Regions from separate parts of the Pseudoxanthomonas sp. CF385 genome, predicted to be linked through region 1. Evidence: predicted binding sites of a transcription regulator. Region 1 holds the regulator's gene; the other holds the start of a gene.
What was found. The regulator FliA, encoded in region 1, starts transcription of late flagellar genes. The targets are predictions, from matches to a motif close to TAAAGTTTNNCNNNCNNNGGCCGATAA.
Positions count from the first base shown of each region.

Region 2: the regulator FliA is predicted to act here: its motif matches at 8,530-8,556, upstream of BLT45_RS03150 (methyl-accepting chemotaxis protein).

Region 1 is NZ_FNKZ01000003.1:173,434-188,920, reverse strand. It holds gene BLT45_RS16300 (chemotaxis protein CheW) at 1-203, opposite strand, end outside; gene BLT45_RS16295 (ParA family protein) at 200-982, opposite strand; gene motD (flagellar motor protein MotD) at 982-1,944, opposite strand; gene BLT45_RS16285 (flagellar motor protein) at 1,958-2,698, opposite strand; gene BLT45_RS16280 (chemotaxis protein CheA) at 2,917-4,662, opposite strand; gene BLT45_RS18635 (hypothetical protein) at 4,690-4,824, opposite strand; gene BLT45_RS16275 (protein phosphatase CheZ) at 4,860-5,471, opposite strand; gene cheY (chemotaxis response regulator CheY) at 5,471-5,851, opposite strand; gene BLT45_RS16265 (RNA polymerase sigma factor FliA) at 5,969-6,721, opposite strand; partial or broken gene BLT45_RS16260 (MinD/ParA family protein) at 6,718-7,530, opposite strand; gene flhF (flagellar biosynthesis protein FlhF) at 7,586-9,313, opposite strand; gene flhA (flagellar biosynthesis protein FlhA) at 9,362-11,446, opposite strand; gene flhB (flagellar biosynthesis protein FlhB) at 11,443-12,573, opposite strand; gene BLT45_RS16240 (hypothetical protein) at 12,685-13,071, shown strand; gene BLT45_RS16235 (TolC family protein) at 13,135-14,424, shown strand; gene BLT45_RS16230 (efflux RND transporter periplasmic adaptor subunit) at 14,424-15,487, shown strand, end outside.
Region 2 is NZ_FNKZ01000001.1:712,118-727,604, forward strand. It holds gene BLT45_RS03130 (ATP-dependent DNA ligase) at 1-251, opposite strand, end outside; gene BLT45_RS03135 (ligase-associated DNA damage response exonuclease) at 248-1,249, opposite strand; gene BLT45_RS03140 (sensor domain-containing diguanylate cyclase) at 1,786-3,639, shown strand; gene BLT45_RS03145 (bifunctional diguanylate cyclase/phosphodiesterase) at 3,636-6,620, shown strand; gene BLT45_RS03150 (methyl-accepting chemotaxis protein) at 6,661-8,433, opposite strand; gene BLT45_RS03155 (SdrD B-like domain-containing protein) at 9,254-15,487, shown strand, end outside.

The DNA of each region.
Region 1 (15,487 bases):
GGCGCGGCCACGACGGGTGGTTCCGCAACAAGCGCTTCCACGACGGGGGCTTCGACGACCGGGGCTTCGGCGACAGGCGCAGGCTCGACGACGACCGCTGCCGGCGTATCGGCCAGGGCGATCGCGGGGGCGGCGGCAGGCGCGAGGGCGACGTCGCCCAGCAGGTCCTGCAGGTAGTCGTCGAGAACGGCGGGCGTGGTCATGCGGCCTGCTCCGTGGCGCGGGCCTCGGTCAGCAACAACCAGTCCAGCGCACGACGGTAGGCCGACAGGCCGCGACCGGGGTACTGCGCGGCGGGCGCGGAATGCGTCAGCGCTTCGACACTGCAGATGCGGGTGTCGTTGGGGATAGCGTCGTTCCACACAGCGTCGCCGTGCGCGTCCTGCATCGCCTTCAGCGTATCGGCGCCGGTGCGCGTGCGCTTGTCGTGCAGGGTGGGCAGGATCGACACGGGCAGCGCGCGGCGGCGCGAGCGCTCGATCATCTCGCTGGTGCGGCACATGCCCTTCAGGCCGTGCAGGGCCAGCGGTTCGGTCTGGGTGGGAATGATCACGTGGTCGGCGGCGGCCAGCGCATTGACCATCAGCAGGCCGAGCGTGGGCGGGCAGTCGAACAGCACGTAGTCGTAGGCCGCGCCGGCGCGCGCGAGCGCGTTCGACAGCGCCAGGCCGAGGCCGGGCTGGGTGGCGCTGCGGCGCTCCAGCGTGGCCAGCGGCGTCTGCGCGGCGACGAAGGCCAGGTTCTCGATCTCGGTGGCCCGCGCCAGGCGCGGAAGTTCCGCCGGGTTCTCGTCGAACAGATCCAGCACGCCCGCCGGCTGCGGTTCGGCCGGCACGCCGAAGGCGCGCGTCAGCGACGCATGCGGGTCCAGGTCCACCAGCAGCACGCGGAAACCGCGCATGGCCAGCCCGCGCCCGAGGGCGAGGGTGGTGGTGGTCTTGCCAACACCGCCTTTCTGGTTGGCGATCGCCCACACGCGCATCATTGGACTCCTTCATGGACCTGGGGCGCCGGCGGCGCTCCGGGCATGGGCGTCGCGGCGTGGGCCGGCAGCGGCGGCAGCGAGATCACTGACGGCGCGCCGACGGGTTCCTGTTGCGCATGCAATTCCGGTGCCGGACCGCCCGGGCTGGCCAGGATGATCAGCAGCACGCGGCGGTTGGCGTTGCGGCCTTCGAGGGTGCCGTTGTCGGCGATCGGGCGGAACTCGCCGTAGCCGATCATCGCCAGCCGCTCCGGCGGGATGCCGTCGCGGACGAACAGGTGGACCACGCTGGCCGCGCGCGAGGACGACAGCTCCCAGTTGGAGGGGAACTGGGCGGTCCGGATCGGACGGTCGTCGGTGTAGCCCTCCACGCGGACGGAGTTCGGCACGCCGGCCAGCACCGCGCCCAGCTTGCCGACCGTCTCCTGCGCCTGGGGGTCCAGGGTGGCCGAGCCGGTGGCGAACAGGATGTCGCTGTTGATCTGCACTTCCAGCCACAGGGTGGAACGCTTGATGGTGACCAGCTTCTCGTCGATCAGCGGCGCCAGCGCGCGCTCGAGGTCGTCGGCGATGCGCTTGAGCTCGCCCTGGGCGCTCTGCAGGCCCTTGGCGTCCAGCGACATGTTCATCTGCGAGGCCATCGCCGCCAGCAGGGTGACGTTGGGCGACGGCGACGGGGCCGACGGTCCTTCCTTGGCGCCGGACTTGATCGGCGAGGGACGGTCGAAGTCCGCGCCCTGCAACTGGTGGTTGCCGACCTGCACGGGGTTGATCGTGCGCGGCGCGCCACCGAATGCCGCGGTCAATGCATCGGCCATCACCCGGTACTTGCCTTCGTTGATCGTGGAAATGGCGTACATCACCACGAAGAAGGCGAGCAGCAGGGTCATGAGGTCGGCGTAGGGGATCGCCCAGGCCTCATGGTTGGCGTGTTCCTCGTGCTTGTGCCGGCGTGCCATTCGTCGCGCCGGCTCAGTGCAGGAAGCCGGCCAGCTTGGCCTCGATGTTGCGCGGGTTCTCGCCCTGCGCGATGGCGATGAGGCCTTCGATGATCATTTCCTGCTCGCGGCTGCGGCCGCCGATCACGCTCTTGAGCTTGCTGGCGATGGGCAGGAAGAACAGGTTGGCCGAGGCGATGCCGTAGATCGTCGCGGTGAACGCGGCGGCGATGCCGTGGCCCAGCTTGCTGGGGTCGGCGAGGTTCTTCATCACCGCGATCAGGCCGAACACGGCGCCGATGATGCCCAGCGTGGGCGCGTAGATGCCCATCGCCTCGAACACCTTCGCGGCCGCCAGGTCCTGGTGCTCCTGGCCGTTGAGGTCGATCTCCATCATGTGCCGGATCGATTCCGGCTCCACGCCGTCGACCAGCATCTGCAGGCCTTTCCTGAGGAAGGGGTCGTCCTGCTGGTTGACCAGCGGCTCCAGCCCCAGCAGGCCCTGCTTGCGGGCGATGTTGCTCCAGTCGACGATCTCGGCGATCAGCGCCTCGCCGTCGTTGCCCGGCGGACGGATCACCCAGCGGACGATGGCCAGCGCACGCTTGAAGACCGGAGGCGGCGTATGCACCAGGATCGCGGCGATGGTGCCCAGGATCACGATCACGAACGCCGCCGAGGACCACAGCGACGACAGGCCGGCACCTTTGAGGATGCTGCCACCGACCAGCGCGACCAGCGCGAGCAGGAGTCCGATGAGGCTGAAGATGTCCATGTGCTGATCTATCGGCCCGGTTCAGGTCTACTTGAGGCGCGATCCCTGCAGGAGCGATGCAAGTCGCGACCGGGATCACACCTGGATCTCTCTTGTAGTAGCGACGTAAGTCGCGATGACCGCGAGACGGGATGGAACAAGGGCTGGATGTCTGAAGGGAACAACTCGCGACTTACGTCGCTCCCACAACAGCCCGGCTCCGACGACAGCTCACCGCGTCACGCCGTCGCGCGCAGGCCGTCCACGTCGAGGATCAGGGCCATGCGGCCGTCGCCGATCAGGGTGGCGCCCGCGTAGCCGGGCAGGCCGCGCACGGCGCGCGGTAGCGGTTTGATGACGACTTCCTCGCGGCCGCGGACCTGGTCGACGACCAGGCCGAACCGTTGGTCGCCCATCTGCAGCACCACGATGGTGAGCAACGGTGCCGCCGCGGGTTCCACCTGCAACCAGTCGCGCAGGTCCACCAGCGGCAAGGTATGCGACTGGCGATCCAGCACGGCGCGGCCGTCGAACCAGCGCAGGCTGGCGGCGGGCGCATGCAGGACTTCCATCACCCGCGCCAATGGCAGCGCGTAGACCGGCTCGCCGGCCTGCACGAGCAGGGTGGGGAGGATGGCCAGTGTCAGCGGCACGCGGATGACGAAGCGGCTGCCGCGGCCCACGTCGGAATGGATGGTGATCTGGCCGCTGAGTTCGCGGATGCGGGACTGGACCACGTCCATGCCCACGCCACGGCCGGAGATGTCGGTGACTTCGGCCTTGGTCGAGAAGCCCGGCAGGAAGATCAGCTGCAGGCATTCGTCGTGGGTGAGGCGCGCGGCGGCTTCCGGATCGATCAGGCCCTTCTCCAGCGCCTTGGCACGCAGGCGCTCGGGGTCGATGCCGGCGCCGTCGTCGCGGATCTCGATGGTGACGAAGTCGCCTTCCTGCTGCGCGGACAGGCGCACGTGGCCCTGGCGCAGCTTGCCGCTGCCTTCGCGCAGCGACGGCACTTCGATGCCGTGGTCGATGGCGTTGCGGACCAGGTGCACCAGTGGATCGGCCAGGGCCTCGACCAGGTTGCGGTCCAGTTCGGTGTCGGCGCCGACCAGCTCCAGGTCGACTTCTTTCTGCAGCTGGCGGGCGACGTCGCGCGCGACCTTGGGGAAGCGCGAGAACACCTTGCCGACCGGCTGCATGCGCGTGCGCATGACCGCGTTCTGCAGGCGTGCGGTGGCGATGTCCAGGCTGCTCACCGCGCGATCGAGCTCTTCGTCGCGGATCCGGGCGCGCAGGGTCTTCAGGCGATTGCGCGACAGCACCAGTTCGCCGACCAGGTTGACGATGGCGTCGAGCCGCTTGGTGTCCACGCGGATGGTCTGTTCGGCCTCGCCGCCGGCCTTCGCGGCAGGCTTCGCCGCCGGCATCGGCTTGGGCGCGGCCGGCGCGGGACGCGGCGCCGCGACGGGCGCCGGCGCGACGACCTGGGTCGGTGCGGCGTCACCGTGTAACTGGTCGAGCAAGGCTTCGAACTCGTCGTCACTGATCAGATCGCCGGCGGCGGGCGCCACGGCCACTGCGGCGGCAGGCGTCGCGACGGGTGCGCCGCCATTCACGTCGAACTGGTCGATCAGCGCCTGCGGTGCGTGCGGCGGTTCTTCGCCGGCGCCGATCGCGTCCAGCATCTGCTGCAGGTAGTCCAGCGACTGCTGGGCGGCGTCGAAGTGGTGCGATTCCAGCGTCGCCCGGCCGGCACGCACCAGGCCGAGGGTCTCCTCCGCCGCGTGGCAGAGATTGACCATCGCCTGGATGCCGAGGAAGCCGGCGCCGCCCTTGAGCGTGTGGAAGCCACGGAAGACCGCGTTGAGCTGTTCGCTGTCGGTCGGGTCCTGCTCGAGCGTGACCAGCTGTTCGCCCAGGCGGTCGAGGATTTCCTGGGCTTCGATCAGGAAGTCGGCGGCGATTTCGGGCGTGACGGCGGACATGGACAGGCGGTTACCGGAAGCGGTCGATCAGCGGGCGGGGTGGACCAGGTGTGGCGCGGCGGCGCGGCGCGCGGTCAGGCGCCGCGCGATCGCATCGCAGGCCAGCAGCAGCCCGACGAACAGCAGGAGGAGGGGATGGCGATGGACGGAACGGTGGCGCATGGCAGGTCTCCGGTTCCGCAGCGCCCGGCCGTGGGCTACAGGCCCAGGCCGGAGAGCAGGTCGTCGGCGTCGTCCTGCGAGAACGCGTTGCGGTCAAGACCAGCAACGGCCGGACCGGCGAGTTCTGAAGTCTCTTTCTTCTCCGGCGGCGGCAGCCCGAGCGCACCGAAGCCCTCGTGCACGCGACGGACGATGCCGGCGACCCGGCGGATGATCTGGCCGGTAAGGTCCTGGTAGCTCTGGGCGAGCGCCATTTCCGACAGGCCCTTGCCGATGCTGTCCACCAGCGCGGCCTGTTCGGCCGACAGCGCGGTGCCCTTGAGCTGGGTGGCGTAGCCCCGGCACTGTTCGGCCAGGTCCAGCGTCTTGTGGCTGGCCTGTTCGGTCATCTCGACGACGTGGTCGAGGCGCGAGCAGGCATCGTCGAGTTCGCCGGCGTCGGTCGGCGGCAGTTCGCCCAGGGTCTGCGCCAGTTCGCGGGCGAGGCGACCCAGGCCCTGCATCATCGGCTGCGTGCGCCAGGCGGCGATGGTGTCCAGCTCGCGGCGCCAGCCGGCCTCGTCGCCCTGTTCCAGGGCATCGAGCGCGTGCTGCAGCCTTTCCACCAGCGCGGCGCGCGCCCCGGTGATGTCGGCGACGGCGTTCATCAGGCAGCGGCTCCCAGGCGTTCGAAGATCTTGCCCAGCTTCTCTTCCAGCGTCTGCGCGGTGAACGGCTTGATGATGTAGCCGTTCACGCCGTTCTGTGCGGCTTCGATGATCTGCTCGCGCTTGGCCTCGGCGGTGACCATCAGCACGGGCAGGGTCTTGAAGCGTTCGTCGGCGCGGATCGCTTTCAGCAGCTCGATGCCGGTCATGCCGGGCATGTTCCAGTCGGTGACCACGAAGTCGAAGCTGCCCTGCGCCAAGGCCGTCAGCGCGCTGTTGCCGTCTTCGGCTTCGGCGGTGTTGGTGTAGCCCAGGTCGTTGAGCAGGTTCTTGATGATGCGGCGCATGGTGGAAAAATCGTCCACGATCAGGATGCGCATGTTCTTGTTGGCGGTCACTTCGAACTCCAGTAAAGCGTGCCCGGTCAGGGGCGAGGGCAGGGCAGGGGCTGCACGCGGCGGCCTACCGGAGCCTTATCGGCAGGCCGCGGGAAATCTTCAGTCTTGGTCTTCCAGGCCGGCGTCGGCCTTCTCGAACACCTGCAGGCGGCCGCGCAGGCGGACCATGGCCTGGCCGTGGATCTGGCAGACGCGGGACTCGCTGACGCCGAGCACCGCACCGATTTCCTTCAGGTTGAGTTCTTTCTCGTAGTACATCGACAGCACCAGCTGTTCGCGCTCCGGCAGGTGGCCGATGGCCTTGACCAGCTGCTGGCGGAACTCGCTGCGCTCCAGGTTCTGCTGCGGCGACGGGCCACCGGTGCGGGCGGTGTTCGGTTCGCCGTGGTCGTCGATGTGCGATTCCAGGCTGAGCACCTGCCCGCGCGCGGCGTCCTCCATCAGACGCAGGTATTCGGGCAACGGCATCTCCATCGCCGAGGCGACTTCGGTGGCGATGGCGGCGCGGCCGGTGCGCTGTTCGATCTCGCGCACGGTGGCGGCAGCCTGGCGCGCGCGGCGGTGCACCGAGCGCGGCACCCAGTCGCCGCGGCGGATTTCGTCGATCATCGAACCGCGGATACGGATCGAGGCGTAGGTTTCGAACGAAGCGCCCTGTTCGGCGTCGTAACTGCGCGAGGCTTCGATCAGGCCGATCATGCCGGCCTGGATCAGGTCGTCGATCTCCACGCTGGCCGGCAGGCGCGCCGCGAGGTGGTGGGCGATGCGGCGGACGAGGTCGGCGTGCTGGGTGACGGAGTCCGTAGCGGCGCTGCGCTGCACGGCGCGGTAGTGGGCGGCGGCGGTGTTCATGCGGCCACCCCCCGCTGGATCAGGCGTTCGACGAAGAACTCCACGTTGCCGCGCGCGCCCTGCGGCGGCTGCCAGCGGGCGGCCACGCGGGCGATGTCGGTGATGGCGCGCGCCGACGGGCTGCCCGGGTAGGCCTTCACGACGGCCTGCTGGCGCTGCACCGCGCGGCGCAGCCAATCGTCCTGCGGCACGGCGCCCAGGTAGTGCAGGGCGACGTCGCCGAGGAAGCGCTCGCAGACGCGGGCCAGCTTCTCGTACAGCTTCCGGCCCTCGTTGGGGTCGCGGACCATGTTGGCGATGACGTGCACGCGGTCCAGGCCGCGTTCGCGCGCCAGCACCTTGATCAGGGCGTAGGCGTCGGTGATCGAAGCCGGCTCGTCGCAGACCACGACGACCGTGTCCTGCGCGGCCTGGCAGAAGGTCAGCACGCTGTCGGTGATGCCGGCGGCGGTGTCGACGACCATGACGTCGAGCGCACGCTGCAGTTCGGAGAACACATTGACCAGGCCGACATGCTCGGCCGGCGTCAGTTCGGCCATGTGGCGGAAACCCGACGAGGCCGGCACCACCATCAGGCCTTCGGGGCCTTCCAGCAGTACGTCTTCGAGCTGGCAGCGGCCGGCGACGAGGTCGGCGAGGGTGAACTTCGGCGACAGGCCGAGCAGCACGTCGACGTTGGCCAGGCCGAGGTCGGCGTCCATCAGCAAGGTGCGCTTGCCCATTTCGGCGAGCGAAATCGCGAGGTTCACGGAGACGTTGGTCTTGCCCACGCCGCCCTTGCCGCCGGTGATGGCGATGACGCGCACCGGATGGAACGCGGCGGGGATCGGCGGGGTGCTGCGCGGATTGGTCTGCAGCAGGTGGTCAGGCGACATGGGTGGCCTCGGTCGAGCAGGGTTCGTCGGCTTCGCGGCGCAGCTGGTCCAGCCGCAGCACGAGGTGGGCGCTGTTGGCGCGGTGGAGGTCGTCGGGCACGCGCTGGCCATCGGTCACCCAGGCCATCGGCAACTGGTGGTCGACGACCACCGAAAGCGCGCTGCCCAGGCGGCCGGTCTCGTCCAGCTTGGTCAGCACCACGCCTTGCGGCTGCACGGTGCTGAAGCGGCGGACGACTTCGTCCAGGTCGGAGAAATGGGAGTTGGCCGGCAGGCAGAGCAGCGTCTGCACCTGGCCGGAGGCGCGCAGCCAGTTGAGCTGGCCCACCAGGTTGCGGTCGCGCTGGCCCAGGCCGGCGGTGTCGATCAGCACCAGCTTGTAGTCGCGCAGGCGCTCCAGCACCAGCGCCAGGCTCTGCGCGCTGTCGGCCTCGTGCACCGCGATGCCGAGCTGGCGGCCGTAGCCGTGCAGCTGTTCGCGGCCGCCGACGCGCACGGTGTCGGTGGTGACCAGGGCCACGTCGCGCGCGTTGTGGCGCTGCGCGAAGCACGCCGCCAGCTTGGCGATGGTGGTGGTCTTGCCGGCGCCGGTGGGGCCGACCAGGGCGATCACGCCACCGGCTTCCAGCGGGTCGATCTCGGTGACCGGCAGCTTCTTCGACAGCAGGCCCAGCATCAGGCCGCGGCCGCGATGGGCTTCGGTATCGGCGGGAATCTGCAGGGCGATGTCGCGGGTGATGCCGGCGTCGAAGCCGTAGTCCTCCATCAGCTCCATCGCCTGCATGCGCACCGGCGAGCCGCGCAGGCGTTCGTCGGTGAGGCGATGCATCTCGCGTTCGATCATTTCGCGCATCGCGGCCAGCTCGCCGCGCATGTGCACCAGCTGCTCGTCGCTCTCGCGGGCGTCGGCGACGTTGTCGGCCACCACGGTCAGCGTGGGCACGGTGACGGCGGCAGGTGCAGGAAGGGATGCGGCAATGGGTGCGCGCGCCACCGGCAGGGCAGCGACCTTCGGTGCGGGCGCCGGCTCCGGCAGTGCGACCGGCGGCGCGATCGACGGCAGCAGCGCGTCGAGGTCCAGGCTCTCGTCGGCCTCGGCACGCACGGCGGTCCGGGCGCGCGCCGGTGCCACCGGTTCGGCGATCGGCGCGAGGGCCGGCGCCGGTTCGTTGGCAGGCAGTTCCGGCAGGCAGGCGGCCAGCTTGGCGGCGAAGGATTCGGGTTCGATCAGCTGCGGCGCGATCTCGCGGACCGGCAGGCTGGGAGCGAAGCGCGGCGGCGCTTCATTGGCGGCGGCCACCGGTGCAGTGATGGCGGGCGCCACCGGTGCGATGGGGGCTTCGGCGCGGACGGGCGCTGGCGTGGCCGGGGCGGCGGGCGTCTGGCGGCGCGCGAAGTAGCTCGCGGCGGCTTCGGCCGGCGACAGCGTGGGGGCGGCCGGTGCGGGTGCAGCGGTGTTCGTATGCGTGGCGCGGGCGGGCGCGGCGGCCTGCTGTGCCGGATCGAGCAACGGGTGCAGCGGGGCGTTGCCGGTCGCGGGGCGCATGGCGTCCAGCGTGTGCTTGACCAGCGCTTCGTCGTAGTTGCTGGCGGCGACGATCTCGACGCCGTCCTCGGTGACGCGGTTGGACAGGATCACCGCATCCGGGCCGTGTTCCTGGCGGACCATGGCGAAGGCGGTGCGCATGTCGGGAGCGACGAAGCGTTTGATTTTCATGGCGTGCTATCCGGTTCTATATCGCGTCGGGTTCTGCTGCTCCCGGTCTCAGCTGATCGTGCCGACCAGCTTCAACCGCTTGTCCTCGGGAACCTCGCTGTAGGCCAGCACCGACAGCGTGGGGACGCTGTGGCGGACCAGGCGGGCGAGGGCGGCGCGGACCGAACCCGGTACCAGCACCACCGCAGGCTCGCTGCGGGCTTCCTGCTTGGTCACCACGTCGGCGAGGCTCTGGTGCAGGCGTTCCGCCAGTCCCGGTTCCAGCGCCGCGCCGGTTCCCTGGGTGCTGTCCTGCAAGACGCGTTCCAGATTCGGCGCCAAGGTGTAGACGGGCAGTTCCGGGGTCATGCCGGAGATCTCCTGCACGATGAAACGGCCCAGCGACGTGCGCACGGCGGCGGTGAGCGCGGCCGGATCGGTGTTTTGCGGGGCGAACTCGACCAGCGCCTCGACGATGCGGCGTAGCTGGCGGATCGGCACGCGTTCGACCAGCAGGTTCTGCAGCACGCGCACCACGGTGGCCAGCGGCAGCGCCTTGGGCGTGAGGTCCTCGACCAGCTTGGGCGCGCTGCGTCCGAGCTGCGACAGCAGCTGCTGCACTTCCTCGTGGCCGAGCAGTTCCGGGGCGTGTTCGCGCACCAGGTGCGACAGGTGGGTGGCCATGACCGTGGCCGGATCGACGACGGTGTAGCCCAGCGACTCGGCGGTGGCCTTCTGGTGGGCCTGGATCCAGACCGCGTCCAGGCCGAACGCCGGATCCTTGCCGGGGATGCCGTCGATGGCGCCGAAGGCGCCGCCCGGGTCCAGGGCCAGTTCGCGGTCCGGGTGGATCTCGGCCGTGGCCACCGGCACGCCGTGCACCAGCAGGCGGTAGCCGTTGGATGGCAGTTCCAGGTTGTCGCGGATATGGACCGGCGGGATCAGGAAACCCAGGTCCTGGGTGAGCTTGCGGCGCACCGCCTTGATGCGCGACATCAGTTCGCCGCCCTGGTTCTTGTCCACCAGCGGGATCAGCCGGTAGCCCACTTCCAGGCCCAGCGGATCGACCGGGCGCAGTTCGTCCCAGGTCAGTTCGGCGTTGCGGTCCGGGGCGCCGGGGGCAGGCAGAGCGGCGATATCGCCGCCGGCGGCCTCCGGGCCTTCCTGGGTGCGCTTCCACATCTTCCAGGACACGTAGCCGAGGATCGCGGCCAGCGTCAAAAAGGCGACGTTGGGCATGCCGGGCACCAGGCCGACCAGGCCCAGTACGCCGGCGGCCACCGCCAGCGCCTTGTGCTGGCCGAAGGCCTGGCCCATCACGGCCTGGCCCATGTCTTCCGAGCGCGAGGCGCGGGTGACCAGCATGGCCACCGCGGAGGAGACCAGCAGGGCCGGCAGCTGCGCCACCAGGCCGTCGCCGATCGACAGCAGGGTATAGGTGGAGGCCGCGTCGGCCGCCGGCATGCCGTGCTGGAACATGCCCACGGCGAAGCCGCCGATGAGGTTGATGAACAGGATCAGGATGCCGGCGATGGCGTCGCCGCGGATGAACTTGTTGGCACCGTCCATCGAACCGTAGAAGTCGGCTTCCGCGCGGACTTCCTCGCGCCGGGCCTTGGCTTCCTCGCGGGTCAGGATGCCGGCGTTGAGGTCGGCGTCGATCGCCATCTGCTTGCCGGGCATCGCGTCCAGGATGAAGCGCGCCGACACCTCGGCGATGCGCCCGGCGCCCTTGGTGATGACGACGAAGTTGATGATGGTCAGGATCGCGAAGACCACGATGCCGACCGCGTAGTTGCCGCCCACGACGAACTCGCCGAAGGCCGCGATGACCTTGCCGGCGGCCTCGTGGCCGTCCTGGCCGTTGAGCAGGATCACGCGGGTGGACGCCACGTTCAGCGCCAGGCGCAGCATCGTGGTCATCAGCAGGACGATCGGGAAGATCGTGAAATCCAGCGGCCGCTTCACGTAGATCACGGCCAGCAGCACCACCAGCGAAATGGCGATGTTGAAGCTGAAAAGCGCGTCCAGCACCGCCGGGGCCAACGGCACGACCACCATCGCCAGCAGCGCCAGCACGACCAGGGGCGCGCCCAGGCCGTTCTTCAGCATGTCCATCCAGCGCAGGCCGCCGGTCGCCGGTTGCGCGCTCATGCCTTGCCTCCGTGCTCATCCACGTCCACGGCCGGCATGTCCGGGTGCGGGGCATCGCCCACGCGCCAGGCGCGCAGCTGGTACACGTAGGAGAGGATCTGGGCAACGGCGGCGTACAGTCTCACGGGGATTTCTCGGCCAAGCTGACCCTCGCGATACAAGGCGCGTGCCAAAGGCGGCGCGGAGACGATGGCGATGCGGTGGGCGTCGGCCACTTCGCGGATGCGCAGGGCCAGTTCGTCCACGCCCTTGGCCACGACGCGGGGGGCGCCCATCTGGCCGGCCTCGTACTTCAGGGCGACGGCGTAGTGGGTCGGGTTGACGACGATCACGTCGGCGGTTGGGACGTCTTCCATCATCCGGCGCTGCGACAGCTGGTGCTGCATCTGCCGGATGCGGCCCTTCACCTCCGGGCTGCCCTCGCTTTCCTTCATCTCCTGGCGCAGCTCTTCGCGGGTCATCTTCAGCTTCCGCAGCCAGTTCCACTTCTGGTACGGCGCGTCCAGGGCGGCCAGCAGGATCAGGCCGCCGGTAGTGGCCAGCAGCAGGGTGCTGGTGAAGCCCAGGCCGCTGCGCACGGCCTGCTCCAGCGGCATCGTCAGCAGTTCGCGCAGGGGATTCAGGCCCAGCTTCAGGCAGATCGCCGCGGCACCGCCGATCAGGGTCACGCGCAGCAGCGACTTCAGCAGCTCGGCCACGCTCTCGGCGCCGTACAGGCGCTTGAGGCCGGCGGCCGGGCTGAGCCGCTTGAAATCGGGCATCAGCGCCTTCTGCGAAAACTGGAAACCGCTCATGGCGATCGGCGCGGCCAGGCCGGCCAGCACGCAGATGCCGGCCACCGGCGCGACCACCGCCAGCAGCTTCAGCAGCAGCAGGCCGACGTAGCCGAACAACTGGTCCGGCTGGCGCATCAGGGCCGGGTCCGGCGTCAGCGCGATCTTCATCCAGCCCAGCGTGTTCCGTGCCAGGGAAGGCCCCATGGCGGTGATCGCCAGCACGCCCGCGCCGAAGACGGCCGCCGTCGCCAGCTCGCGCGAGCGCGGGATGTTGCCCTGTTCGCGGGCTTCGCGGCGGCGTTTTTCGGTAGGTAGTTCTGTGCGTTCGCCGCTTTCGTCCTGCTCAGACATGGCGCGTTTCCGACGGGGTCGGGCGGGTCGCTGCAAGACCCGTTCCAGCCGGTGGGCGCCGGGCGCCGTGGAATTGTCTAACGCCACCGCAGGCGGCTAGCATGTCCGCCGATGCTCCGCTTCCTGCACCGCCGCCGCTTCGCCTTGCTCCGCCTGCCTGCGCTGGCGCTGCTGCTGTTGGCGGTGTTGGCCAACCCTGTGCTGGCCTCGCTGGGCGACCTGCACGAGCTGGGCAACGGCAGCGACCACCTGCATGCGGTCAGCGAGCATGGCGACGCCGCCGCAGCCCATGGCCATGCCGACGGCGACGCAGGCGAGGGCGACCTGCTGCACGCTCTGATGCATGCCAGCCACTGCTGCGGCCACCTGACCGCCATCGTGCCGGCCGTGTTCGCTATGCCCGGCATGCCGCCGGCGTCTGCGGCGCCGCTGGCCGATCCCGTCCCCGTGCCGCCCTCGCGGCCGGCTTCGCTGCTGCGTCCTCCGATCGTCGCGTGATGTCCGTGCCGGGCTGAGTTCCGTCGCCCGGCGTTCCATCACCGACTTCCCGGAGATTTCCCCATGTGGTTGCGACTGGCGGCGTTGGCCGCCTTCGCGATCGCGCCGTGCGTGCACGCGCAGGCGCCATCGCCCGCTGTTTCATCTGATTCACTGACGCTCGACGACGCCATCGCCCGGGTCGCCCGCGTCCATCCCGACTTGCGCCTGATCGACGCCCGCCGCGGCGTGTTGCAGGCGGAGTACGACGTCGCCTCGCTGCGGCCGGCCCTGCGTGCCGGGCTGGAGATCGAGAACGCCCTCGGCAGCGGCGAGGCGCGTGCTTTCCGCCAAGCCGAAGCGACGCTGACGCTGGCCGGCGTGCTGGAGCGCGGCGGCAAGCTGGACGCACGGCGAACGCTGGCCCAGGCCCGCATCGATGCGCTCGCCCTGCAGCGCGAGACGCAGCGCCTGGACCTGCTGGCCGATGTCGCGCGCCGATACCTCGCTGTCGCCGCGGCACGCGCCCAGAAGGCGATCGCCGAACAGGACATCGCCCAGCGCCGGCGCACCGTCGCTGCCGCGCGCCAGCGCCTGCAGGCGGGCGCATCGCCCGAGTCGGTCGTGCTCACCGCGCAGGCGGCCCTGGCGCGCGCCGAACTGGCGCTCGCCCGCGCCGAGCAGCAGGACGCCGCCGCGCGTCAGCATCTGGCCGCACTGTGGGGCGAACGTGCGCCGCGGTTCGACATCGCCCCGGCGGATCCCTTGGCGCTGCCGGCCATCGCCGATGCGACGGAACTGGCCGCGCTGCTGGACGGCACGCCGGAACTGGCCCAGTTCGCCGACGAGCGCCGCCTCCGTGAGGCGCGTGTCCGATTGGCGCGCAGTGCGTCTTCGCCGGACCTCGACTGGCAGGTCGGCGTGCGTCGCATGCAGGACAGCGGCGACATGGCCCTGGTCGGCGGCGTCTCGTTGCCGCTGGGAAGCGCGCGTCGCGCCGGTCCCGAGATCCGTGCGGCGGAGGCCGAGCTCGCGGCGCTGGAGATCGAGCGCGAAGCGCGTGACGTGGCGTTGTACTCCACGCTGGCCGACGCGCACGGCCGCTACCGCGTGGCGCAGCTCGATGTCGCGCGCACCCGCACCGACGTGTTGCCGCGCCTGCTGCGCGCCGAACAGGCCGCCGAACGTGCCTACCGCGGCGGCGCCATCAGCTACCTCGAATGGGCGCAGTTGCAGTCGGAGACGACCGCGACCCGCCGCCAGCAACTCGACGCCGCGCTCGACGCGCAGGCGGCCCTGATCGAAATCCAGCGGCTTACCGGCCAGGCGTTCGTCGCCGCCCCTGCCGCCTCACCGGAAGGAACGACCCCATGATGCTGCGTCCCCTGATGAGCGCGCTTGCGCTGTCCCTGCTGCTCGCCGCCTGCGATGCCGGCCAGGACGATCACGCCGAAGACGGCCACGGCCACGAAGGCGACGCGCACGGCGCGGAAGAGTCCGCGCGTGGCGAACACGGTGGGCGCCTGTTGGCCCAGGACGGTGTGACCGTCGAACTGGCCATCGCCGAAAGCGGCACGCCGCCGACCTACCAGGCCTGGCTCTACCGCGAAGGCAAGCCGCTGCCGGCGACCGCGGGTACGGTCGAGGTGCGCCTCGTCCGCCTGGGCGGCGTCCGCGAGAGCCACGCGCTCGTGCCTCAGGCCGATGGCAGCCTGCTCGCCAAGACCGTGGTCGGCGAACCGCATTCGTTCGATGTCGAAGTGCTCGCCCGCGTGGAAGGCAAGGCCCTGCGCTGGACCTACGCCAGTTATGAAGGCCGCACCACGATCGCGGCGAAGATCGCCGAAGACTCCGGCATCCGCGTCGCGCCCGCGCAAGCCGGCGTGATCGCCGACGAACACGAGGTGCAGGGGCTGCTGACGCCGGTAGAAGGCCGGGTCGCCAACATCGCCGCGCGCTTCCCGGGGCCTATCCGCCGCCTCACCGCCAACGTGGGCGATCGCGTGCGGGCCGGCCAGGCGCTGGCGACGGTGGAAAGCAATCTCAGCCTGACCACGTACCCGGTGACCACGCCGATCAGCGGCGTCGTGCTGGCACGCAACGCGAGCGTGGGCAGCGTGGCGACCGAAGGCGCGACGCTGTTCGAGGTCGCCGACCTGTCCTCGCTGTGGGTGGACCTGCACGTGTTCGGCGCCGATGCGCAGCACATCGTGCCGGGCGTGCCGGTGACGGTGACGCGCCTGAGCGATGGGGCTACCGCGCAGACCACGCTCGAGCGCGTCCTGCCCGGCACCGCAACCGCGAGCCAAAGCACGGTCGCACGCGCCACACTGGCGAACGCCGACGGCCTCTGGCGGCCCGGCTCCGCGGTGAAGGCACGGATCACGGTGGAACAGCAGCCGGCCGCGCTGGTGGTGCCGGTGGCGGCGCTGCAGAC
Region 2 (15,487 bases), on a different contig from region 1:
TCCGCCAGATCGCCGACATGCGAGTAGCTGTCGTCCACCAGCCATGCCGGCAGTCCGGCCACGTCGCCTCCCCACGCGCGGAGTTCGCCGCTGCCGGCGATCCGTCGCAGTTTGTTGCCTGCCAGCAGCCACAGGCCCCACGCCGCATCCGCGCGCGGGACGGTCCGCACGTAGTCGGCGATCGCCGCGCGCTTGTCGAGCGTGCCGGTGCTGTGCTCAAGCGCCTGGTACAGCGCGGCGAAGGCCCTCATTCCTCGGCCCCGAAATCGGTGGCGAACGCCTGCGCGTCCCGGCCCTGCTCGCGGAGGAAGCGGATCAACGCATCGGTGCTCCCATGCGTGGCGATGATGCGCCGTGCGCCGGTCTGCTCGATGGTGGACAGCAATGCCGGCCAATCGGCGTGGTCGGACACGACGAAGCCGCGATCGTAGTTGCGGCGGCGCCGGTTGCCGCGCAGGCGCATCCAGCCGGACGCGAAGCCGTGTTCGGCATCGCGGAAGCGCCGGACCCAGGGTGAACCGGCGGCGGAGGGCGGTGCCATCACCAGGCGGCCTGCATGATCCTTGCCTTGCGGCTGCTCGCCGGCGGGCTCCGTCGCGATCATGGCGATGCCGGCGTCGCGATAGACGCGGGCACCGGCATCGATCGCGCCATGGAGCAGTACGGGCGGCTCGTCGAAGCCCGCGAGCTCGGCGAGCAGGCGCTGTGCCTTTCCCAACGCGTAGACATACAGCACGGCGGCGCGGCCGCGCGCGGCGCAGGTGCGCCGCCAGGCCACGATGCGCGCCACTTCATCCGTGGTGTGCGGCCAACGGTAGACAGGCAGGGCGAAGGTCGCTTCGGTGATGAAGACATCACAGGGCACCACTTCGAACGGCGCGCAGGTCGGGTCCGGCTGTCGCTTGTAGTCGCCGGACGCCACCCAGACCTCGCCGTCGACCTCGACGCGCACCTGCGCCGATCCGAGCACATGCCCGGCCGGATGCAGCGAAACGCGTGCATCGCCCAGGCGGAAGCCCGCGCCGTAGTCATGGGCATGCAGCGTCTGCTCGCCCAATCGCCAGCGGAGGATGGGCAGGCTCTCGGTGGCCGCATGGTATGCCCCCATGCCGATGCGCGCGTGGTCCCCGTGGCCGTGCGTGATCACCGCCGTTTCGACCGGCTGCCAGGGATCGATGTAGAAGCGGCCCGCCGGACAGTACATGCCCTCCGGACGGAGCACGATGCGTTCACGAGAACTCGGAGCCATGGTGCGAGCCTGCGCAACACAGCCTTCAGGACGGGTGAAACCGCGGCATGCGCGTGAAGAAGACAGGTGTCCGTGCGATCACGCCGCGTCCACGCTGAGACAGCTAGGCACGTCGCCATCCGTGACGGCTGAGGTGTCGCGCATCTCCGATGAATGCGATCACGCCAACGAGACGCGATGCAATGTTCCGCTATGCGATGGGGTCACGCGCTCTGTGCCGAGTGCCCAGACTCGCCACTGCCACACGGACGGCGCCGAGGATGTCTCTTCTGCACCCGCTTCCGGTCGTTCGCAGCGCACGCGCGATATCGCCGCGTCCCGATGCTCGAGGATGCCGGTGAGCCGCTCCGATCGCTCGATATCACTGTGCAACCGACGGATGGTTAGCGAGGCTAAGCGAGCGGTCTCGCGTACGTCGCGTGCGCCGCCTGCGATTCAGTCATTCTCCACACGATGCACACGACATCGGCGCAACCATGCCCGGGTCAGGAAGGACGGAATACGACGTGTCCAGTACAGGGGCAGGAAGATCGGACGTGGCGGTGGTCGCGGTGTTGGTCGCGGCAGGCGCCTGGCTGTCCGTCGCCTGGACCGGCCGACCGGGGGAACTGTCCGCGGTCTGGATACCCAGCGGCATTCTGTGTGCCTGGCTGTTGATGAAGCCGCATGCGGCGTGGCCGGCCTACTGCCTCGCGGGCGTGGCGGCGGACATGGCCGGGCAGGTCCTCGCCGGCGCTCCGGTGCCCCTCGCATCGATGCTGTCCGTCTGTCATCTGGTCGAGGTGCTGTGCGTCGCGTTCTTCATCCGGCGCAGCATTCCCGACATCCGCGACCCGCGGCACTGGGTCCATCTCGGCGGTGTCGCCACCGCCAGCACGCTGGCAGGCTGCCTGGTCTCGGGGTTGCTGGCATCGCTGGTCGGCCGCCCCTTCCTGGGCGCCGAGCCGGTCGAGGTCTTCGCCACGTGGTACGGCGCGCACGTGATGGGCATGGTGATCGCGGGCACCACCGCGCTGGTGATCCTGGTGGAGGGCGTCCGTGTCCTCGCCCCGCCGGGCCGGCGCACGGGCTTCATCCTCAGCCTGGTACTGGTGTGCCTGATGGGTGGATTCGCGTTCGTCTCCGACTACCCGTTGCTCTTCCTCACGTATCCGCCGTTGCTGCTCGGCGCATTCCGCCATCGCTTCGTCGGTGCCGCGGTCGGGGTGTCGCTGCTCGCCCTCATTGGCGTTTCATCGACGGCGGCGGGATACGGTCCGCTCGCCGAGGTCGCCGGCTCGAATCTGGCCTGGCGCATGGTGCTGTTGCAGTTGTATCTCGCCGGGGGGTGCCTGATCACCCTGCCGGTCGTGCTGGCGATGGCGGAGCGGGACCGGCTGACGGCGCGCGTGCGCGACAGCGAGCAACGGTATCGCTTGCTCGCGGACTACTCGGGCGATCTCGTGGTCAGGCTAAGTTCGACCGGCGAGCGCACCTACGTGTCGCCTTCGGCCCTCGAGATGCTCGGCTGGGCGCCCGAGGACATGCTGGGCACCCGCTGGGACCTCATCCATCCGGAGGACCGCGAGGCGCAGCGGCAGGCGATGCTGGAAGTCCTCGCGTCGGGACTGCCGCAGACGCACCGCTATCGCGTCCGGCACCGGGACGGGCGCTACGTGTGGACGGAAGTCGTCATGCGGTCCGCGCCCCGTGGCGGCACGGACGATGAGCGCGACCTGATCCTGTCGGGACGCGACATCAGCAAGCGCGTCGCCGCCGAGCAGGCGCTGGAGGCCAGCAGGCAGGAGCTTCAGCGGCTGACGATGATCGATGCGCTGACGGGCATCGCGAATCGGCGCCAGCTGGAGCATCGGCTCTCGCGGGCGATCGCCCGGTTGGGACAGGAAGGGAGCGCCGTGGCGCTGTTCTTCCTCGACATCGATCACTTTAAGGGCGTTAACGATACGCATGGCCATGCATCCGGCGACAGCGTGATCCGCATGTTCGCGCAGCGGCTGCAGGCGCATGCCGGGCTCGGCGGCCTCGTGGCCAGGCTGGGGGGCGACGAGTTCGTGATCCTGCTGGATGGCGACGTCACGTTGGCCGCCGCCTCGAAGATCGCCCGCAAGCTGCTGGTGGCCGTCAGGGCGCCCATGCGCGTGAGCGATCGCACGCTCACCGTGACGACCAGCATCGGGATGGCGTTCGCAGCGATCTCCGCCAGCGAGGACGATCTTCTGTCCGCAGCGGATGAGGCGCTCTACAAGGCCAAGGAACGGGGCCGCGACAGGTATGAAACCGCGATCGTCGGGGGCACGGCCTTGGTGGCGGACCGCGCGGACGGCGTGCCGCCGCACGGCGGACGGACCGGACAGCACAAGGGGCCTGGCAAAAAATGGGGGGCAGGATGACGGAAAGGACGGCGGGGTCGGCACCAGGGCGGGTCACGGTGGTGCGCTGGGTGGGCGTCTACCTGGGAGTGGTGATCAGCATCGGGTTGTTGTTCACCATCTTCCAGGACAGGAGCGCGCGGATCGACGCCGCGCGACGGCAGGGCATGGCGGTGACGGTGGGGGTGGACAGGCTCCTCCACTTCGAGATCCGCAACCTCGAGCGCGCGCTGCGCGGCATGGCCGTCGAGGCCGATGGATTCGCGCACGAGCGGCAGGACAGGAGCCGCTGGGATCTTCCGGGGGCCATCCGCGGCGTGATTTCCCGGCATGCCGAATTGCAGGACATCGATCTGTACGGTGCGGACGGGCAGGCGATCTACCAGGGCGTCACCGAATACGGTCAGGAGACGCTGCGCCTCGACGTGGCCGCCGCGCCGTCGCGCGCGCTGGGCGTGGGGCGGCTGGTGCAGGAGGGTCGCGCGGAGCCCATCGTCCCGCTGATGCTGCAGACGCCGGAAGGGAACTGGCTGGTCGCCCGCCTGCGCACGAGCGAACTGCAGCGGATGATCGAGGGCCTCGATGTGGGCGAGCAGGGCAGCGTCGGCATCCTCAGCCATGACGGCATCGTCCTCGCCCGCCGCGGCGTGGGCGGCGCGCACGTGGGAAGGCAGGTGCCGGTGCCCGCGGGCCTGACCCCGGGTTCGATGACCCAGCAGGATCTCGTCAGCCGGTTGGACGGCATCGAGCGCTTCGCCAGCTTCTCCGTGACGAGCGGGTATCCGTTCGTCGTGGCCGCAGGCATTTCGAAGCATGAGGCGCTGGCGCCCTGGCGCGACTACGCGCTCACCGCGATGAGCCTGCTGGCGCTCTACTGGTTGGGATCGCTCTACCTGATCCGTAAGACCGCCAGTTCCGAATCCTCCCGCGACCTCGCCCACGGCGAGCTCCAACGACATGCGGACTGGCTCGCCAAGGCGCAGGAGGCATCGCAGGCGGGCGTCTGGGCGATGGAACACGAAAGCGACTCCGTGCGGGCGTCGGCGCACGCCGCGCGGCTGTTCGGCTTCCCGCCCGTGCCCGCGATCCTGCGATTGGATGAGTTCTTCCAGCGCATGCATGGCGACGACCGGGAACGGGTGGAGCGAGCGTTCTCCGAGGCATGGGAAAGCGGCAGGCCTTTCCACGCCGAGTACCGCATCCTGTTGCCCGATGGCCGGCAGCGGTGGATCAACGCCCAGGGGGCCCTGGTTCGGGACGGCGACGACGTGCCGTTGATGACCGGCACCATCATGGACGTGACGGAGCGTCGGAACCAACAGGAACAGGTCGAGCGGACTGAAGCGCAGTTCCGCGAGCTGTTCGAGCTCAATCCGCTGCCGTTCTGGGTGTTCGACGTGCACACCCTGCGCCTTCTTGCGGTGAACGAGGCCGCGGTCCGTCGCTACGGCTACTCGCGCGATGAATTCCTCGGCATGACCATCCTGCAGATCCGCCCGCCCGAGGAGCAGGCGGGCGTCCACGAGAGCGTGCAGGAGAGCGTCGAGGAAGCGGTCGAGCCCCGCGACTCGTCGCGCGTCTGGATCCATGCGGCCCGGGATGGAAGGCGGATCCATGTGCGGATACACAGCAGCAGCATCAGTTTCGACGGCCGCGACGCGCGCCTGGTGCTGGCGGAGGACGTCAGCGGCCGCGTGGCGTACGAAGAGGATCTCGCCTGGCGCGCCGCGCACGACGAGAACACGGGACTGCTCAACGTGCGCACCTTCCTGCAACGGATGGAGCACGTCGGTGACGGCATCGCGGACGCGTCATACGCGGTCGTGCACGTCCAACTGCGCGATCTCGAGCTGGTATCGCCCATGCTCGGGCGCCACACGCGCGACGAGATCGTCGCGGCGATCGCCCAGCGGATCGCCCGCGTGAGCACGGCGTTCGGTCCCGTCGCGCACGCGCCCGCCGACGCCTTCCTGGTCGCGGCTCCCGAGGCCGAACGATGGGACGTCCTGGTGGATGCGCTGCGCGACGTCTTCGCGATGCCGGTGGTCTCGGAGTCCGGCAGCCATCGGGTCGAGGCCTGGATGGGCGTGGCGTTCCGGCAGCGGCCGGACCAGCGATGCGAAGAAGTGGTCGGCCATGCGGCGTTGGCCGCGCTGCAGGCGCGCGCCGAGAACACCCCGACGATGCACTACTCGGACGTCCTCGCGGAGCGGGCCAGCACGCGCGTGTCGATCGTCGGCCAGATGCGCAATGCGCTTTCGAACGGGGAGTTCGAGCTCTTCTTCCAGCCCATCCAGCGCGTGCGCGACGGGCGGGTGATGGCGGCGGAAGCCCTGCTGCGGTGGCGCTACGCAGAGGGCTACATGCCGCCGTCCACCTTCATTCCCTTGAGCGAAGAGTCGGGCCTGATCGTGCCCATCGGGGAATGGGTCATCGAGCAGGCAGCGCGGGCGCAGTCGATGCTGGCCGAGGCGGGCTTCGCCCACGTCGCCATCGCCATCAACGTGTCCGCCGTCCAGTTCATGGCGGGCTCGGTCCCCCGGCTGATCCGCGAAGCGGGCAGGCGCCATGGCCTCGCGCGCGGTGCCCTGCAGGTGGAGCTCACCGAAAGCGCGATGTTGAGAAGGCCCGATGCGGCGAAATTCGCGATGGAGGAGCTGCAGCACGACGGCGTCTGCGTATCGATCGACGACTTCGGCACCGGCTTCTCGAGCATGGCGTACCTGCGCGACCTGTCGCTGGACCACTTGAAGATCGATCGGAGCTTCGTGGCCCATGTCGACCAGGACCCGCGCAACGCATCGATCTGCCGCGCGCTGATCGCGCTGGGCAAGGGGCTGGACCTCAGCATCGTGGCCGAGGGCGTGGAGCGCGAAGAGGAACTGGCCTGGCTGTCCCAGCATGACGTGGACCACGTGCAGGGCTACTACATCGCACGCCCCACGCCCCTGGCGCCCTTCATCGACTGGCTCAATGCGCGGGTGGTACCGGCCGGCTCCTGAGCCTCGTCGCCGGCGTCACATCCGCCGCTGATCCCGTCCGCTACGCCTGAAAGCCCGACACGATCTCCAGCAGTTGGCCTGCCTGGTCCTGGAGGCTGTGCGCGGCGGCGGAGGCTTCCTCGACCAATGCCGCGTTCTGCTGCGTGTTGTGGTCGATGTGCGCAATGGCCTGGTTGATCTGCTGGACGCCGAGGTTCTGCTCCTGGGCCGCCTGGCTGATCTGCCCGATCAGCGTGCTCACGCGCACCACGCTGGCGACGATGTCTTCCATGTTGGTGCCGGCGCTTTCCGCCAGTCGACTGCCCGCATCCACCTTCTCCAGCGAGTCGCCGATGAGCTGCTTGATCTCCCGGGCAGCGCTCCCGCAGCGTTGCGCGAGCGAGCGTACCTCGCTGGCGACCACCGCGAATCCCCGGCCCTGCTCGCCTGCGCGGGCGGCTTCGACCGCGGCGTTGAGCGCCAGGATGTTGGTCTGGAACGCAATGCCGTCGATCACGCCGATGATGTCGGCGATGCGCCGCGACGAGGCGCTGATCTGCGACATCGTATCGGCGACGCCGCGCACGACCTGCCCCCCGCGCGACGCGACGTCCGCGGCGCTTACCGCCAGTTCGGCGGCGACCCGCGCGTTGTCGGCGGTCTGACGGACCGTCGCGCTGACTTCCGCCACCGAGGACGCGGTTTCCTCCACCGACGCGGCCTGCTGCTCCGTGCGTTGCGACAGGTCGCTGTTGCCGGCCGCGATGTCGCGCACGCCCATCCCCACGACCTCCGCGGCGCCCTTGATGTCGCGCACGAGGCCCGCCATCACCTCGACCAGGGCATTGATGCCCTGGCACAACTCGGCAACGGCACCGTCCTTGTCGGCGGTGGGCACCCGCAGGCTCAGGTCGCCCGAACGCGCCGCCTGCACGACGTGCCGGCTCTGGGCCAGGGCCGCCTGCAGGGCTTGTGTGCCACGCACCTGCGCCGTCACGTCCGTGGCGTACTTCACGACCTTCACCGGCTTTCCGGAGGCATCGAAGATCGGGTTGTACGAGGCCTGGATCCAGATTTCGCGCCCGCCCTTGCCATGGCGGAGATACTGTCCCGCGTCGTATTCGCCCCGGCCGAGTTTCTGCCAGAACGCGCGGTACGCGGCGCTGGCGCGATACGCGTCGTCCGCGAACATCGAATGGTGCCGGCCCTGGATGTCCTCCCATCGATACCCCATCGTGTCCAGGAAGTTCGCGTTCGCCGACAGAATCGTCCCCTCCAGATCGAACTCGATCACGGCCTGGGATTTGTTTATCGCGGCCAGCTGGCCCGCGTAGTCCGCCGCCCGGAGGGTCTCCGCCGTGATGTCGGTGGCGAACTTGATGACCTTGTACGGCTTGCCCTGTGCGTCGAGAACGGGGTTGTACGAGGCCTGGATCCAGACTTCGCGGCCGCCTTTTCCAAGGCGCTTGTACTGGCCCTCGTCGAACTCGCCGCGGCCCAGGCGCGCCCAGAACTGCCGGTACGCCGGACTCTCCGCCTGTTGTCCATCGACGAACATCCGATGGTGCCGGCCGACGATCTCCGCCAGGCTGTATCCCAGCGCCGCGAGGAAATTGGCGTTGGCGGTGAGGATGGTGCCGTCCAGATCGAACTCGATGACGGCCTGGACCTTGTGCAGCGCGTCGACCTGGGCCTGCAGCTCATCCAGGCGCGCGCGTGCCCGATCACCGGCATGCGATGCGGAAGCACGGATGCGGAACAGGTGCGCGACCCAGGTGCGCCATGCGAACGGCGACGACGCGTTGGCGGACGACAGGGTGGCTGCATGGCTCATGACGAGCGTTCCTCGAGTGCGTGCGGTGACGTGCAGGGTCGGATGAAAAACCTGCGTTTTTTGCGGGGCGCCTTCATAACGCGGCGCTGCATCTGCATAACGGCCATGCCAAGGTCATCTTGATATGACGTACCGTCGGTTTGCCCCGAATCACTAACGCGGGTGAGCGTGGCTTACGTGGTGCGCGCGGGCGTTGTAAGCGAGGTCTCATCGGGAGTGCGAAGACGTCCACACATCCCTTTTCTTCACTGCGCTCCACACACATCGCAATGCGGGGACGGCGCCGAAACGGATGCGCGGTTACAGGCGGCGTCCGGTGCCGAGGAGCAGCGAGTGACCGGCGAGCCGAACACCGGCACGCGTCAGGCGTTTCGCTCCGCTTCCGTTGGCGAGATCCTTCGCTTCAATCCCGAGAAAATCCCGCACGGGAGATCAGCCGCCCGCCCCGCCGCGCCTGCATCGACCCGCCAACGACCTGCGCGCGACGGCCTACCCGCGGGTCAGGACCTGCGAGGACTCGGTCCGGATCGCGCCGGAAACGTCGGTGGGGCAAGGGTCTCCGCCGCCATTGCGACGGATGGTGGCGTTCCGGCTCTTCATTCACCTTCATGAATCACCTCACATTTGTGACGGTCGTCTTGACCATGTGTGATTCGAATTACACAATTTGTCCCGTAGTCGGGGTATGCGGTCGTGCTTTGCCGGACGCATAAAGTTTGATCTACGCACCGCTTTTCGTGATCCCAGGCGCCTGAAAGGCCGGGTTGAAGAGCTGGCATCGCGGACGGCGATGGGTGCGGTACAGGGGAAATCCGAAGTGATGAAGCAATCTGGCCCGGCGGCAGGTGTCGCTGCGTGCGTACGTGCGAAATCTGAATTACCCCACGAGTTCCCTGCGCGAACCGCATCGCGGACGTCCCGGTCATGGCGACGGCTGGCCTTCTTCGCGCTGAGCTGCCTGGCGCCTGCGGCATGGGGCGCCGACCTGCAGATCAGCAACCTGTCCGACACCGGTTACGACCCGACCCCCGTAGGAGGGCAGGTCGTCTATCACGTGGTGGTCGAAAACGGCGATATCGATACGGTCTCCGATGCCGTTGCGCTGTTCGACCTGCCCGCCGGCGCAACCCCGGCCCCGTTGCCCGCCTTCTGCGCGAGCCTGGGCGGTTCGCCGGTGCGGATCCGCTGCGACATCCCCACGCTGACGCAGGCGTCGTCGTCGGCCGCTTTCGATATCCAGATGAATACCGCCGGGATGACGGCCGGTACCGTGCAGATCCACGGTGCGGTCGGCTTCGCCGGCGCGCTGCCCGGCGCAGGCGAATCGCTCAACGCGTTGTCGCCGACGCACCCCTTCTACGGCAGCGACAGCGACACCGACAACAATCACCTGAGCCAGGGCACCACCCTGCAGCAGTCCGGCGATCTGCGTCTGGTCAAATCGGCGACGCCTTCGCCGGTGATCGGCGGCGGTGAAGTGACGTACACGCTGCAGGTATTCAACGACGGCCCCGATGCATCGGCCGGCTTCAATGTCGTGGACACGCTGCCCGCCGGCGTCAGCCTCGTGGCCGGCAGCTTCCTGGGAACCGGTTGGACGTTCAACACGGGCACGATGACGGCGACCCATGCCGGCTCGCTCGCCAACGGCGCCAGCAGTTCCTTCAGTTTCCGCGCCAAGGTCAACGTCGGCAGCGGCAACATCACCAATGCAGCGGTGGTGAACGCGGGCGCGATGCCCGATCCGAACGTGGGCAACAACACCGCGGACGTGACCACGCCGGTCACGCCCGGTGCCGACCTGATGATCAGCAAGAGCGCCAATCCGGCGCCGGCGATCGCGGGCGAACCGATCACCTTCAACATCCAGGTCCGCAACCTGGGCCCCAGCGCGGCGACCAACCCGCGCTGGACCGATACCCTGCCCGCCGGCTTCCTCGTCACCGGCGGCAACCAGCCCGCGGGCTGGACCTGCACCACCAGCGCGGGCGACACGGTGCGCGGCTGCGTGCTTGCGGGCGATCTGGCGGTGGGCTCCATCGTCAACTTCACGATCCAGGCGACGGTGCCGTCCAACGGCGCCAACAGCAGCGGCAACGTGACCAACACGGCCACGGTGACGTCGGACACGGCCGACGCGGTGTCGACGAACAACACCGGCAGCACCACCTTCAGCGTCGTGCCGGATGGCGCCGACCTGGGACTGGCGAAGAGCAAGGCGCCGGCGCTGGTCGCGATCTGGCCGGGCACCGGCGACGACAGCGACAGCCGCATGACGTCGACCATCGCGGTGCACAACTACGGTCCGCGCGCCGCCACCGGCAATGTCCGCGTGGTGGATACGCTCGCGCCGGGCGAGGAATACGTCAGCGGCGGCAACACGGGCGAGTGGACCTGCTCGGTCGCGCCCCCGGCGTGGAATGCCGGCGGCCCGACCCAGGTCGTCACCTGCGACCTGGATCCGTCCCGCTATCCGCTGGCGAGGAACCAGGACGCACCGGACCTGCGCATCATCACGCGCGCCCGCACGGCCGACATCGCGCTGACCAACAACGCCTGCACCGGCGGTTCCGGCGGCTCGCTCGAGCCGCTCACCGGCAGCATCGACGAAGACCGCAACACGACCAACGACTGCGCCGGCGACGGCACGCGCACGACCAACGATCGCGTCGACCTGCAGCTCGAGAAGTGGACCAACGCGCCGGGCGCGGGCGACAACACGATCGCCGTCGGCGTGGACAGCTTCACCTACACGCTGCGCGTCACCAACCTGGCCATCACCGATGCGGTGCCCGCCACCGGCATCGTGGTCAACGACACGCTGCCCGGCTTCGTGCCGGCCTCCAACGGCCTGCCCAGCACGGGCATCTCGGTCAGTGCGCCCGCCGGCTGGAACTGCCCGGTCAGCGGCGCCTCGATCGTCTGCCGTTCGAACGCGACGGCGCTGGCGCCCGGTGCGTTCGCCGACATCGTCATCACCGTCTCCCGCCCGCTGTTCGACAGCGTCGGCCAGAGCCCGGGCAGCTGTGGCGCGGGCGCGCCCGCGTCCGGTGCGTTCTGCAACACCGCCGGCGTGGCGGTGGACCCGGCCGTGCCGGACTCGGTCGGCGAGGTCAACGGCGCCAACAACCAGGCCAGCGACTGGGTGCGCATCGAGCGCGAAGCGAACATCCGCACCACCGCCAAGAACATCACCACCGGTAATGTCGGCCGCGCGGGCGTGAACACCCAGTACGTGATGTCCTACCTCAACGAAGGTACGGCGTCCGTGCCTGGCGTGGTCTTCCGCGACACCTTCACGATTCCCGCGAACGATGCCGGCTTCGTGCTCGTGTCGGCCACGCGCACCCCCGGCACGGTGGCCTGTACGGCGACGCCGGCAGGTGGCCTCACCGCCATCAACACCGCGGGCGGCATGTCGTACGCCAACCCCACCGGCGCACCGCTGCAGCTGGCGATCGAATGCCCTGCGCTGTCGATGTCGCACCGGCAGGGCGAAGACCTGCGGGTGACCATCCGCCCGAACGTCAACAGCGGCAACAATCCCGCCGGACGCCAGTTCGACAACATCGCGGGCTTCAGCATCGCGGGCGGCGCGACCGGCAGCGACGCCAACGGCGCGTACGACTACAACACCGACACGTCGGCGGCCGACGACCAGAAGACCGCCTCGCTGACGTTCCAGCAGGGCGTGGCCGACCTGATCGTCAACAAGACCGATCTCGGGTTCACCGGCGGCGTCGACCCGCTGGGCTACGACGCCCTCAATCCCGCCAACAACCTGATCACCTATCGCATCTCGGTGCGGAACGTCGGTCCGTCCGTGGCGACGAACGTCCGCATCCACGACACCTACCGCGTGCCGAACGGACGCCAGGTGCGTTTCATGGGCATCGCACCGGGCCCCATCGGCGGTCCGTCCGCCGGCTTCAGCACGGCGGGCTGCACGGTCTCTTCGGCGAATCCGTTCACCGGCACCGGCACGACGCCCGCCGATACCGGACTGGTCATCGATTGCGACGTGCCGGGCGCGGGCTTCGGCGCCAGCGACACGGCCGGTATCCTCGGCGTGAACGCGACCAGCTACGTCTACGTGCAGTACCGCTACGAGACGCCGCCCGGCGCCAGCGGCGACACCGCCCGCAACTACGTGGACGTGTCGGGCGCCGAAACCGATCTGAACACCGCCGACAACAGCGTCGACGAGCAGACCTCGATCCGTGCCCGCGCCGACGTCGGCGTGACCAAGCACGTGTTCACCGAATTGCCGAACAGCGACCCCGATGTCGCGTTGCCCGCGTCGCCGGCGACGACGGTGGCCTTGCGCCAGCCGTTCTACTGGGTGATCGAGGGCGCCAACAACGGTCCCGGTGCCAGCCTGTCGCGCGACCGCACCGGCACCAGTCCGTTGAACGGCACGGGTACGGTGATCGCCGACACCCTGCCGGCGGGCCTGGAAATCCTCGGCAGCGCCACGTGGCAGAAGAAGGGTCCGCCCGCCGGCGGCGACGAAGTGCCCAACGGCACCGGCGCCTGCACGGCCGTCGGACTGGCGCTGACCTGCCGCCTGGGCGACATGACGGTGACCGGCAAGGTCCGCGTCGTCATCCCGGTGCGCTGGACCACCTATCCCGGCGTCGCGGCGCAGATCAACACCACCAGCATCACCACCGAGCAGGTGGATCCGAACCAGGGCAACAACACGGGCACCGAGGACATCCTCGTCACCCGTTCGTCGCTGGCCGGCGTGGTGTTCCAGGATCGCAATCGCGCGGGCGCCAACGGCGGTACCCACCAGGGTGTCGGTACCGAACCCGGCATCGCCGGCGTGACCATCACGCTGACCGGCACCGATGCCTACGGCAATGCCGTCAGCCGCACCGCGGTCACGGCCACGGGCGGTACCTACAGCTTCACCGACCTGTCGCCGGCGAACGCCTCGGGCTACACGCTGACGCAGACGCAGCCGGCCGGCTATGTGAACAGTCCGTCCGCACTGCCCACCACGGGCGGCAGCGAGCCGTCCGTGGGCGGCACCTACAGCGCGGGCTCCCCGAACTCGGTGATCGCCGCCATCCCGGTCGGCGCCAACGACACCGGCGTGCGCTACAACTTCCCGGAAGTGCGCCGTCCCTCGCTGTCGGGCTTCGTCTACATCGACGGCAACTTCAGCAACATGCGCGAAGGCAGCGACGGCGCCATCGCGGGCGCGACGGTCGAACTGTTGAACGCCGGCACCGGTGCCGTGGTGGCGACCACCACGACCAATGCGTCCGGCGCCTACAGCTTCACCAACCTGGATCCGCTGATCGTCTACACGCTGCGCGAGGCCCTGCCCGCCGGCAATTACCAGAACCGCCAGACGGCAGTGAACGCCGGCCTGATCGGCGGCGTGGCATGCGCCACCGGCTGTACGCCGGGCACCGGTGTCGGCGGTGATGCCGCGACGACCGACCGCATCAGCGCCATCGACCTCGGCGCCGGCACGGACGGCACCGTGTTCAACTTCGGCGAAGACGCCGTGGCCGGCATCAGCGGCAGCGTCTACGTCGATCGCAACGGCAACGGCGACTTCGACGCCGGCGACGCGGGCGCGACGCACTCGCGTCCCAACGGTGGCCTGCAGGGCGTGACTGTGACGCTGACCGGCGCGGGCGCCGACGGCATCTTCGGCAACGGCGACGATCCGGCGCCGGTGACGCTGCAGACCGATGTCAACGGTGCGTACCAGTTCACCGGTCTCGTGGTCGGGCAGAACTACCGGGTGACCGAGACGCAGCCGGACGGCTACGGCAACGGCACCGAGAACGCCACCAACGTCATCGACGTCAACGCGCTGCCGTCCGTGGGCGTGACGGGTCGTGACTTCGGCGAAACGCTGGGTTCGCTGGCGGGCGCGGTGTTCGAGGATTTCTCGACCACGCCAGCCAACAACAACAACGGCAGCTTCGACGGCGGCGAGAACCCGATCGCCAACGTGACGCTCACGCTGACCGGCACCGACCGGCTGGGCAACGCGGTCAACGTCACCGTGCAGACCAACGCGAGCGGCGCGTACGTGTTCCGCGACCTGCTGCCGCCGCAGGCCGGCACCACGTACACGATCACCGAAACGCAGCCCACCGGTTACATCGACGGCCGGCATGCGCCGGGCAACGCGGCCACGCCGGGCACGGCGACCACCGCGAACGTCATCGACGGCATCGCGATCAACGCAGGCCAGGCGGCGACCGGCTATCTGTTCGGCGAACTCGCCAACGCGATCATCAGCGGCACGGTGTACCTGGACCGCGATGACGACGGCGACCGCGACGCGGGCGAACCGGGTATCCCCGGCGTCACCGTGGTGATCGAAGGCGCGGGCCCGGATGGCGTGTTCGGCACGCCGGACGACCTGCCGCCGGTCACCCTGACCACCGACGCGAACGGCGGCTACAGCTATGGCGGTGCGATCACCGGCCAGAACTACCGCATCGTCGAAACCCAGCCGACCGGGCTGGCGAACGGCCAGGAAAATCCGACCAACACCATCGTCGTCACCAACCTGCCGGCGAGCGGTTCCAGCGGCAACGACTTCGGCGAGCGCGCGGCATCGCTGTCGGGCAACGTGTGGCTCGATGCGAACAACAACGGCGTGCGCGATGCGGGCGAGAACGGCATCGCCGGCGTCAGCGTGTCGCTGCCGGCCGGCACCGTGGATGCGCTGGGCAATGCGGTGGCCGCGATCGTCACCGACGCCAACGGCAACTACCGTTTCGACGATCTGCTGGCGGGCACCTATACCGTCAGTGAGCAGACCGCGCAGCCCGTGGTGGGCGGCGTGACCACGATCAACGGCACCACCGTGGCCGGCACGATCGGCGGCAGCCCCAGCGGCACCGCCACGCCGGTGGCCACCGTGCCGAGCGCGGTGTCGGGCATCGTGCTGCCTGCGGGCGGCGCGTCGATCGGCAACAACTTCGGCGAGACCTTGGGCGTGGCGCTGTCCGGCCGCGTGTTCTTCGATGCCAACAACGACGGTGCCCAGTCCGGCGCGGCGGAGACCGGCATCGAC